DNA from 2 places in the Lysinibacillus sp. NPDC094177 genome. Region 1 is predicted to be linked to the other one. Evidence: riboswitches for the same ligand, from Rfam matches in the RefSeq annotation. Region 1 holds a riboswitch; the other holds the start of a gene.

Region 1 (4,439 bases):
CTTTTTCTGTTTGTCTCACAACAATACGTGAGCCCTCTACTTTAATAACTTCTACATGTTTCTCAGCGTCAACATAGCCACCTTCCGATACTACATCAATGCGTTCATTACCAAATAGCATTGTACCTGCTGGACGAAGTGGTGTAATCGTTGTACCCACTTTCCCAAGCAGCTCTGTGCGATTCACGTTAGATACATAGCCCTCTTCCGTCGTTGTCGCATCCATCAAGACCAGCTTGTTTAAAACATGCAATTTTTTACCGAAAAATTTCATCAGGATCACCATTCCTATTATCGCTACAACAAGCGCAATGAAAATCGCTATAATCATTTGCATCATGTTTGCACCTGCCAGTATTAGACTTAGTAATATTAGCACACCACCCAAAATACCAACAATACCTCCGGGGACAAAAAATTCCGCAACTACAAGCGCTAAGCCTACAATAAATAAAAGTAATGTTTCATAACCTGCAAAGCCCGCTACCATATGACCGAAGAAAAATAATCCAAGTGCTGACAATCCCATTATACCTGGAACACCAAAACCTGGTGAATAAAGCTCAACTACAAGTCCCAAGCTTGCAATCGACAATAAAATTGGAACGATGATCGGATTCGTAATAAAACGAGCAAGTTTTTCAGCAAAAGTAGGTTCAATTGGTACAATATCACTTCCATTTAATTGCGTTGCTTTTAAAAGATCCTGGAAATTCGAAACCGTCCCTTCAGAATAACCAACTTTTTCTGCCTCCGAAGCAGATAAAGTTAATAAATTCCCTTTTCCTGCTCGAAATTTTGGTAAATCAACAGATGCATCAGCCATTGCTCGTGCATATATTGGTTTGCGTTTTTTAGATTCTGCAGCTGCTTCCATTTGAGCAACCCATGCACTATGAGCCTTTAAGTCTGCCGCATTTCCTACTGAGTCAATAACTGCAGCCGCCCCGATCGTTCCATTTGGCACCATATAGATTTCATCCGCATGTAAGGCTAAAAAGGCACCTGCAGAATGCGCGTCTTTGTTAATATACGCAATCTTAGGTATATCCGTTGCATCCATAAGCATAGCAATATCACCTGCTGCATTCACGAAACCGCCAGGCGTATGAATGTCTAAAATAATCGCCTCTGCATCGTTTTCTTCCGCCTCTTTAAAAGCTCGTTCTAAAAATGCGTGAAGTCCTCGTTCTACTTCATTATGAATAGGTATGTGGTAGACCTTGCTACTTGCAAAAGCCGACGTTAATGGAAACGCTAACAAAAATGTCACCCAAATAACTAATAAATAACTGAGGAATCTCCATCTCCGCATCTTTTTCCCTCCCTTCTAACATGCTTCTCTACTGTATATACGACTGACTATGCAAAAAGTTTCACAAATCTCTTAATAATTTTATTATACAGTGAATTTTTAATCTGCGGGCTTTAATAACCGTATTTAGCTTGTACAATCTAAACAGCTATGCAAACATAAAAGCCGAATGAATCGCAAGGATTACATTCGGCTTCTCAATATGTACGTAAATTTGAGCTTAATGTAAAATACCTGAAATTAATCAAAATGTGATTAATTTCAGGTATATTTTTGTCTGCTCAGTGAATCATACAATTGCGTGTTATGAACGTAGGGATTTTTAATGGGAAATTAAATTACCACTTACGTTTACGTGCAGCTTCTGATTTCTTTTTACGTTTTACGCTAGGTTTTTCGTAGAACTCGCGCTTTCTAACTTCTTGAATTGTACCACTTTTTGATACAGTACGTTTGAAGCGGCGAAGAGCATCTTCAAGCGATTCGTTTTTGCGAACGACAGTTTTTGACATCTCTCTTTCCCTCCCTCCGAACACACGTCAATACACAAATAGGCTAATAACCATCTGCTGTGTACTAAAGAATTATAACGTATTGTCTAAAAATGGTCAATAGAAAGTGTACGAATTAATATCGAGAATTTTTGGTGTTATTTCTTTAGGAATTTTCGGCTTACATTTTGTCCACAATAAACAATAGTATTGTTACCTAAAAATTTAGGGTTTACAAAAAATAGAATATGGGCGTAGAATTATCACATTCAATTGTATAGTAGCCAAATCTCAATTATTTATGAGAACGGAGGACCCAGTATTTTGGGGTTAATTTTGCATTTGCAGAAGGAATGAGAAACTCTTTCGCCATTCTACCCGTCAGCTAACTTCGTCGGCTCAAGCGAAGGAGGTCATATTAGACCGCTTATGAGTATGTTTATTTTTATGCCTTGAAACATACAAAAACAGTTGGTCTTTTTATTATGTCAATTTAACATTTTATAAGTGATTAAAAAAAATCTTTATCCAATCATTGAGGAGAATACGATGAAAACAGTGAAAAATAAATTAAATCCTCCTAAAATACTTGTTTTGGGCTTTGCTACTATTATCCTAATTGGAACGTTTTTGTTAACTCTTCCTATTGCAACGGAGAATGGTGAGGGACTTTCTTTTTTAGACGCCTTATTTACCGCTACTTCTGCAACGTGCGTAACAGGACTGATTGTTGTAGATACTGGTGATACATTTTCTATATTTGGAGAATTAGTTATTTTATTTCTTATCCAAATTGGTGGATTAGGCTTTATGACGTTTGCAACACTATTCTTTTTACTATTAGGAAAAAAAATTTCCTTAAAAGAAAGACTTTTATTAAAAGAAGCCTTCAATAATATTACAATGGCTGGTCTTGTTAGACTGGTTAGAAGGATACTACTATTTACTGCACTAATTGAATTAATAGGTGGTTTAATTTTATCTATTCGTTTTTCGTTCGATATGCCTGTAGGTAAAGCTATATATTTTGGCTTCTTTCATTCCATCTCGAATTTTAATAACGCTGGATTTGATTTAATGGGAGGCTTTAATGGGTTGACCGCATATGTAGACGACCCGTTTATCGTTTTAACTATTTGTGCTCTTATTACAATTGGTGGCTTAGGGTTTATCGTCATCAATGAACTATATGAATATCGGGAAACAAAACGCCTTTCCGTGCATTCAAAAATTGTATTAACCACAACGCTTATTTTAACAGTTGGCTCGACGGTTTTAATTTTCTTATTTGAATATGGAAATAGTAAAACACTTGGACCTTTGTCTGAATGGGGCAAAATTCTTGGTTCATTATACCAAGCTGTTACTCCAAGGACTGCTGGTTCAAATACTCTTCCTATAGGAGACTTAGCACAATCAACACTATTTTTAATCATCTTGCTGATGTTCATTGGAGCAGGTTCCGGTTCCACTGCTGGGGGAATAAAAATAACAACCTTCTCGCTTTTAGTTGCTACGATGTGGTCACAAATTAGAGGAAAAGAAGATGTTGTTCTCTTTAGACGTAGAATAGTTAACGAAACAATTTTAAAGGCTTTGACAGTCACAATGTGTGGAATGATGATTGTTATATTCGTCACGTTTGTCTTAAGTATTACTGAGCAAGGACATAGTTTTATGATGTATTTATTTGAGGCAACCTCTGCGTTTGGTACAGTAGGACTTTCTATGGGGTTAACTCCTGAGCTATCACCTGGTGGTCGACTAGTCATCATATTGACAATGTTTGCTGGTAGATTAGGTCCATTAACAATTGCTTTTGCCATAACAAAACGACGGAAATCTGAGGCATTCCGTCATCCTAAGGGAAATATTATGATTGGGTAATCACATAAAGGAGAGTGGAGTGCAATGGCTATCAAACAATATGCTGTAATTGGCCTAGGTAGATTTGGAACAAGTATAGCTCGCAGATTACATGAGGCTGGGCAGGAAGTTTTAGGAATCGACATTAATGAGGAAAGAGTCGAAGATGCTGAACTATATGTGACACATGCAGTAGTCGCTGATACGACAGAAGAAAAAGCTCTTACCTCTTTAGGAATAGGCAATTTCGATTATGTCATCGTGGCAATAGGCAATGATATGCAATCGAGCATTTTAACCGTATCATTATTAAAAGAACTTGGAATCAAAAAGGTGATTGCAAAGGCTCTTGGAAAAAGACACGGGCAAGTTTTAGATAAAGTAGGAGCTGACTGGATTATCTATCCTGAAAGAGATATGGGAGAGCGAGTTGCTAATCAGCTTCTCTCACCTAATATGTTAAACTATATTGAATTATCAAAAGAATACAGTATAGAAGAAATTATGATTCCTTCAAAGATGGCTGGACAAAATCTTCGAGATTTAGACCTTCGTGCGAAGTATAGTGTAAGTGTCATTGCCATTGTTCGAGAAGGGGACATTATCATTTCTCCTTCCCCTGAGCAGATTATTGAAGAGGAAGATTTATTAGTAATGATCGGTAACAGGAAGGATATTGCTTTATTCGCAAATATTGAATAATCAAATAGGCTGTGTCAAAAGGAGTTTTCTCTTGACGCAGCCTATTCACCTCTTTTAAAAGATCT
Region 2 (4,439 bases), on a different contig from region 1:
TTGTGTCTGGCATTTTTTTAACCAAATATCGTTTGCCATAATAAATAAAGATTTAAAACAACTACAATCGCTACGACAATCCATCCTAATATGGTTGTAATACGATGGTTGACTAGGCTTCCCATGACGTCACGCTTACTTGTAAACATAACAAGCGGTACAAGAGCAAATGCAATACCAAACGATAAAACAACTTGGCTTAGGACAAGTGCATAAGTTGCATTAACTCCAGATGCAATGATGATCAGAGGAGGTAACATTGTAATAGCTCGACGTAAATAAAGCGGAATTTTTCTTCTAATAAAGCCTTGCATCACAACGTCACCTGCAAGTGTACCAACTGAAGAGCTAGCAAGACCTGCAATGAGAAGGCCAAGACCAAAGGACACCGCCGCCATCGGACCAAGCGCCTCTTTTAATCCGTTATAAGCGATATCTAAATCTTCAACTACTAAGCCTTGTGTATGGAATACTGCTGCAGCAATAACAAGCATGCTCATATTGATAGCGCCTGCGACAATCATCGCGATAATAATATCAATAAACTCAAAACGGAATATACGTTTTTTTTCAGCATCATTTCGGCCAACGACACGACTTTGGGTTAATGAAGAATGCAAGTAAATGGCGTGTGGCATAACGGTTGCTCCTAAAATACCTGTTGCCAGTAAAATAGAATCTACTCCGTCAAAGCGTGGTGTGAAAATGCCTAGCGTTACTTCACCCCAATTTGGCTGTGCTAAAAATGTTTGGAATGCAAACGCTAATACGACAATAAGCACCATGCCAGAAATACCTGCCTCAAATGCTCTAAAGCCTCTACGCTGTAATTCTAGAATAGCAAATGAGCCGACTGCTGTAATAAGCGCTGCAGGCAACATTGGAATATTGAATAACAAGTACAGTCCAAGTGCAGCACCGATAAATTCTGCAAGATCTGTTGCAATAATGACCAATTCAGCCTGAATCCATAAAAAAATAGAAGTTTTTTTAGAAAAATGTTCACGTGCTACTTCAGGTAAATTTTTACCAGTAGCAATACCAAGCTTTGCTGATAAGGATTGAATTAACACTGCCATTAAATTGGAAAAGGCGATTACCCAAAGTAGTAAATACCCATATTGTGAACCTGCTGTAATATTTGTTGCGAAGTTGCCTGGATCAATATAGGCAACTGCTGCGATGAAAGCTGGGCCAAGAAACGGTAAGATTCGTCGCCAGCCTTTTATATCTCCATTTAAAACCGCCTCAGCTGACGGTTTTGTCATTCGTTTGTAAACCATGTTGTTCCCTCATTTCAAAGAGTATCGCAGGAGAAATAAAGTTTCCTAAAGGAAAATGATATATTCCTATTTTATAGTTAGAATAAGAAAATGTGAAGAAGTTTGCTCGATTTTTTTGCTTAATTCGAAATGTTTTTAGTATAGTAAATCAATTGTCATTAATGAACGTTGATTTTGATTATGTATCATAATGTATTGAAGAATCATAGCAAAATATTCGATTCTTTGAAAATGATCAAGGATTAATGTACTTAGCTATTTTAAAAGCAAGAATATACTTATAAGGTGGCTTTTTAATTGATCTCCAATTCGGGTATTCATATATTTCCTACCCATATTAAAACATTATTCCTTAAAAAATAAAGATTAATCACCAAAGTTGCGACAGTTGCCAAGTATATAAGTTAATTGGAGTGGGGCTGAGTGAACCTTGGAAATCAGCGTCACAAATGAGACCCTGTAACGCAAGTGAAACGGCTTCCAGAGAAAGCGCTCGATCGGAACGGAGATCAACCACAGGTTAAGGTAGTGAGCCATCATAAAAATATTCAAAAAATCAAGTAAAAAAAATTTTTTGTAACCGTTTTCTTCATCTTTACTTTTTTTAATTACAGGCGTAATATGACATCATTATAAAAGTTTCAAATTTCTAAATCGCTGAAGCAATTAGACGCGGGGGACCCAATTTTTACAGATTACATAGGTAATCTTGGGGTGAATCTCTTCATTTATTGAAGGGTAGGGCTACTCAGGCCCGAATCCGACAGCTAACCTCGTAAGCGTTAAGAGCAGAAAAGTGGAGCTTGGCAGACGAATGAGCGTCTACAAGTCTTATTTAGTGATGGCTTGTAGATTTTTTTTATCTTCATTTAATGAAACAAAGCCCCGGTGAATGGCACAAAAACCAATTATGCTAAAGTGTAATCGATTTAGAAATGTGAAACACATTCTATGAAACTAGAAGGTGTAGTAAATGAAATCCTCATTAAAACGTTTTATTATAGGTAAACCATTGAGATCTGATGCATTGGGGGAGCAAAAGCTTAGTAAAACTAAAGCACTTGCCATACTATCGTCCGATGCTTTGTCATCAGTAGCGTATGGACCTGAGCAAATTTTAATTGTACTCATGACAGTAAGTACTGTTGCTTTTTGGTATTCTCTACCGATTGCTGCTGGGGTAGTTGTATTACTGACAGCACTTATTTTCTCGTATCGTCAGGTTATTTATGCGTATCCACATGGTGGTGGAGCATACGTAGTTTCTCGGGAAAATTTAGGTGTCAATGCGGGGCTAGTCGCAGGTGGATCGTTGCTTGTCGATTATATTTTAACAGTTGCGGTAAGTGTATCGGCTGGAACAGATGCCATTACTTCGGCATTTCCAAGTCTGCATCCCTATAATGTGATAATCGCTGTGTTTTTTGTTATATGTTTAACGCTTTTAAACCTACGTGGTGTAACAGAATCTGCATCCATTTTAGCGTATCCAGTTTATTTGTTTGTAATCGTGATGTTGATATTAATCGGGGTAGGGGCTTATAACATAGTAACAGGGCAAGTTCCTGCTGAGTTGCATCCAAAGGTTGGTACACCGGTTGCAGGTATTAGTTTATTTATATTATTAAAAGCATTTGCATCAGGAAGTTCAGCTTTGACTGGTGTTGAAGCAATTTCAAATGCTATTCCTAACTTTAGAGATCCAGCCCCAAAAAATGCTTCTAAAACATTATTAGCTATGGGTGGTATTTTAGCAGTGCTATTTATTGGTATTGTGAGCCTAGCTTATTTTTATGGAGTTGCTCCAAATTCGAAAGAAACGGTTGTTTCACAAATTGCGGAGGCAAGTGTAGGTCGTAATATCTTTTATTATATAGTGCAAGGAACAACAGCGATGATATTAGTACTTGCTGCGAATACAGGTTATTCAGCATTTCCTTTACTAGCTGTTAATTTATCGAAGGATGGTTTTATCCCAAGAATATTCCAAGTTCGTGGGGATAGACTTGGTTATTCAAATGGCATTTTGATGCTTGGTTTAGCTGCCATTGTTTTAATCTTTTTATTTGGTGGAACAACAGAGCATTTGATTCCACTATATGCAGTTGGTGTGTTTATTCCGTTTACTTTAGCGCAAGTTGGAATGATGCGAAAATGGTTGCGTGAAAAGCCAAAAGGTTGGGTTGCTAAATTTGTAATTAATACGATTGGGGCGGTCATTTCCTTTATTGTAGCTATGATGTTTTTTGTGACAAAATTACCTCAAGTATGGCCAGTGTTTATCTTTTTACCAATTATTATTTGGACGTTTCACCGTATTAAGCAGCATTACAAAACAGTTGGTCAACAACTAAGATTAGATAATGAGAAATTACCGATTGTTGAGGGGAATGTCTTCATTGTCCCAGTCGCGGGTATTACGAAAGTAGTCGAAAACACATTGCATTACGCGCAGTCATTAAACGTTGATAAAATTATTGCCTTTTATGTAGCTTTCGATCAAGCGGAAGCAAAAGTGTTCGAGGAGAAATGGAAAGCTTGGCAGCCAAATATAAGACTTGTAACATACTATTCGCCATATCGGAGCATTACACAGCCGTTGATGAAATTTATTGATAAGGTAGAACATCAATGTACGAAAACTGGCCATCAAGTAACAGTGATCATCCCACAATTTTTACCGAAAAAAGGATGGCATCATATGTTACACAATCAATCGAGTCTATTAATTCGCGCATCGCTGTTATTTCACAAAAATGTCGTCATTATGACAGTGCCCTTCCATTTATTAAAATAATGACTAGCAAGCTCGAAAATAGTCTGATATAATCAGTACGTTGATTGTAAAACACGAACGTTTACAATTAAAATTCACTAAAATGATAGTAAATTCCGAAAAAACAGACTTTATTCAGCGTGAGATATAGGCACATACCGAATGAAGTGCTATTTTTGGAAATGACGCCAAGGCGTGATAAAAATAAGAAGTTTTTACAGCTTTATACTATTTCACTCATATAATAGCGAGAATATGGCTCGCAAGTTTCTACCGATTTACCGTAAATGAATCGACTATGGGTAGCAATGTTTTAGGAGACCTCATATGAGGTGTTTTCTATTCGTTTCGACGTTTTTACGCTGAATGCTTTGCTCCAC

Evidence for each region. A riboswitch is a leader RNA that binds a small molecule or an ion and turns the genes downstream of it on or off. The one in region 1 is predicted to bind cyclic di-AMP.
Region 2: another riboswitch for cyclic di-AMP. It lies ahead of ACQKNC_RS19685 (APC family permease); the one in region 1 lies ahead of ACQKNC_RS02110 (TrkH family potassium uptake protein).

What each region holds. Positions count from the first base shown of each region.
Region 1 is NZ_JBNNTW010000001.1:443,188-447,626, forward strand. Features, by position in the region: gene ACQKNC_RS02100 (NfeD family protein) at 1-1,315, opposite strand, end outside; gene rpsU (30S ribosomal protein S21) at 1,654-1,827, opposite strand; cyclic di-AMP (ydaO/yuaA leader) riboswitch at 2,079-2,221, shown strand; gene ACQKNC_RS02110 (TrkH family potassium uptake protein) at 2,356-3,693, shown strand; gene ACQKNC_RS02115 (potassium channel family protein) at 3,718-4,374, shown strand; gene ACQKNC_RS02120 (manganese catalase family protein) at 4,429-4,439, opposite strand, start outside.
Region 2 is NZ_JBNNTW010000016.1:69,834-74,272, reverse strand. Features, by position in the region: gene ACQKNC_RS19690 (Nramp family divalent metal transporter) at 18-1,283, opposite strand; cyclic di-AMP (ydaO/yuaA leader) riboswitch at 1,929-2,079, shown strand; gene ACQKNC_RS19685 (APC family permease) at 2,257-4,080, shown strand; purine riboswitch at 4,277-4,378, shown strand.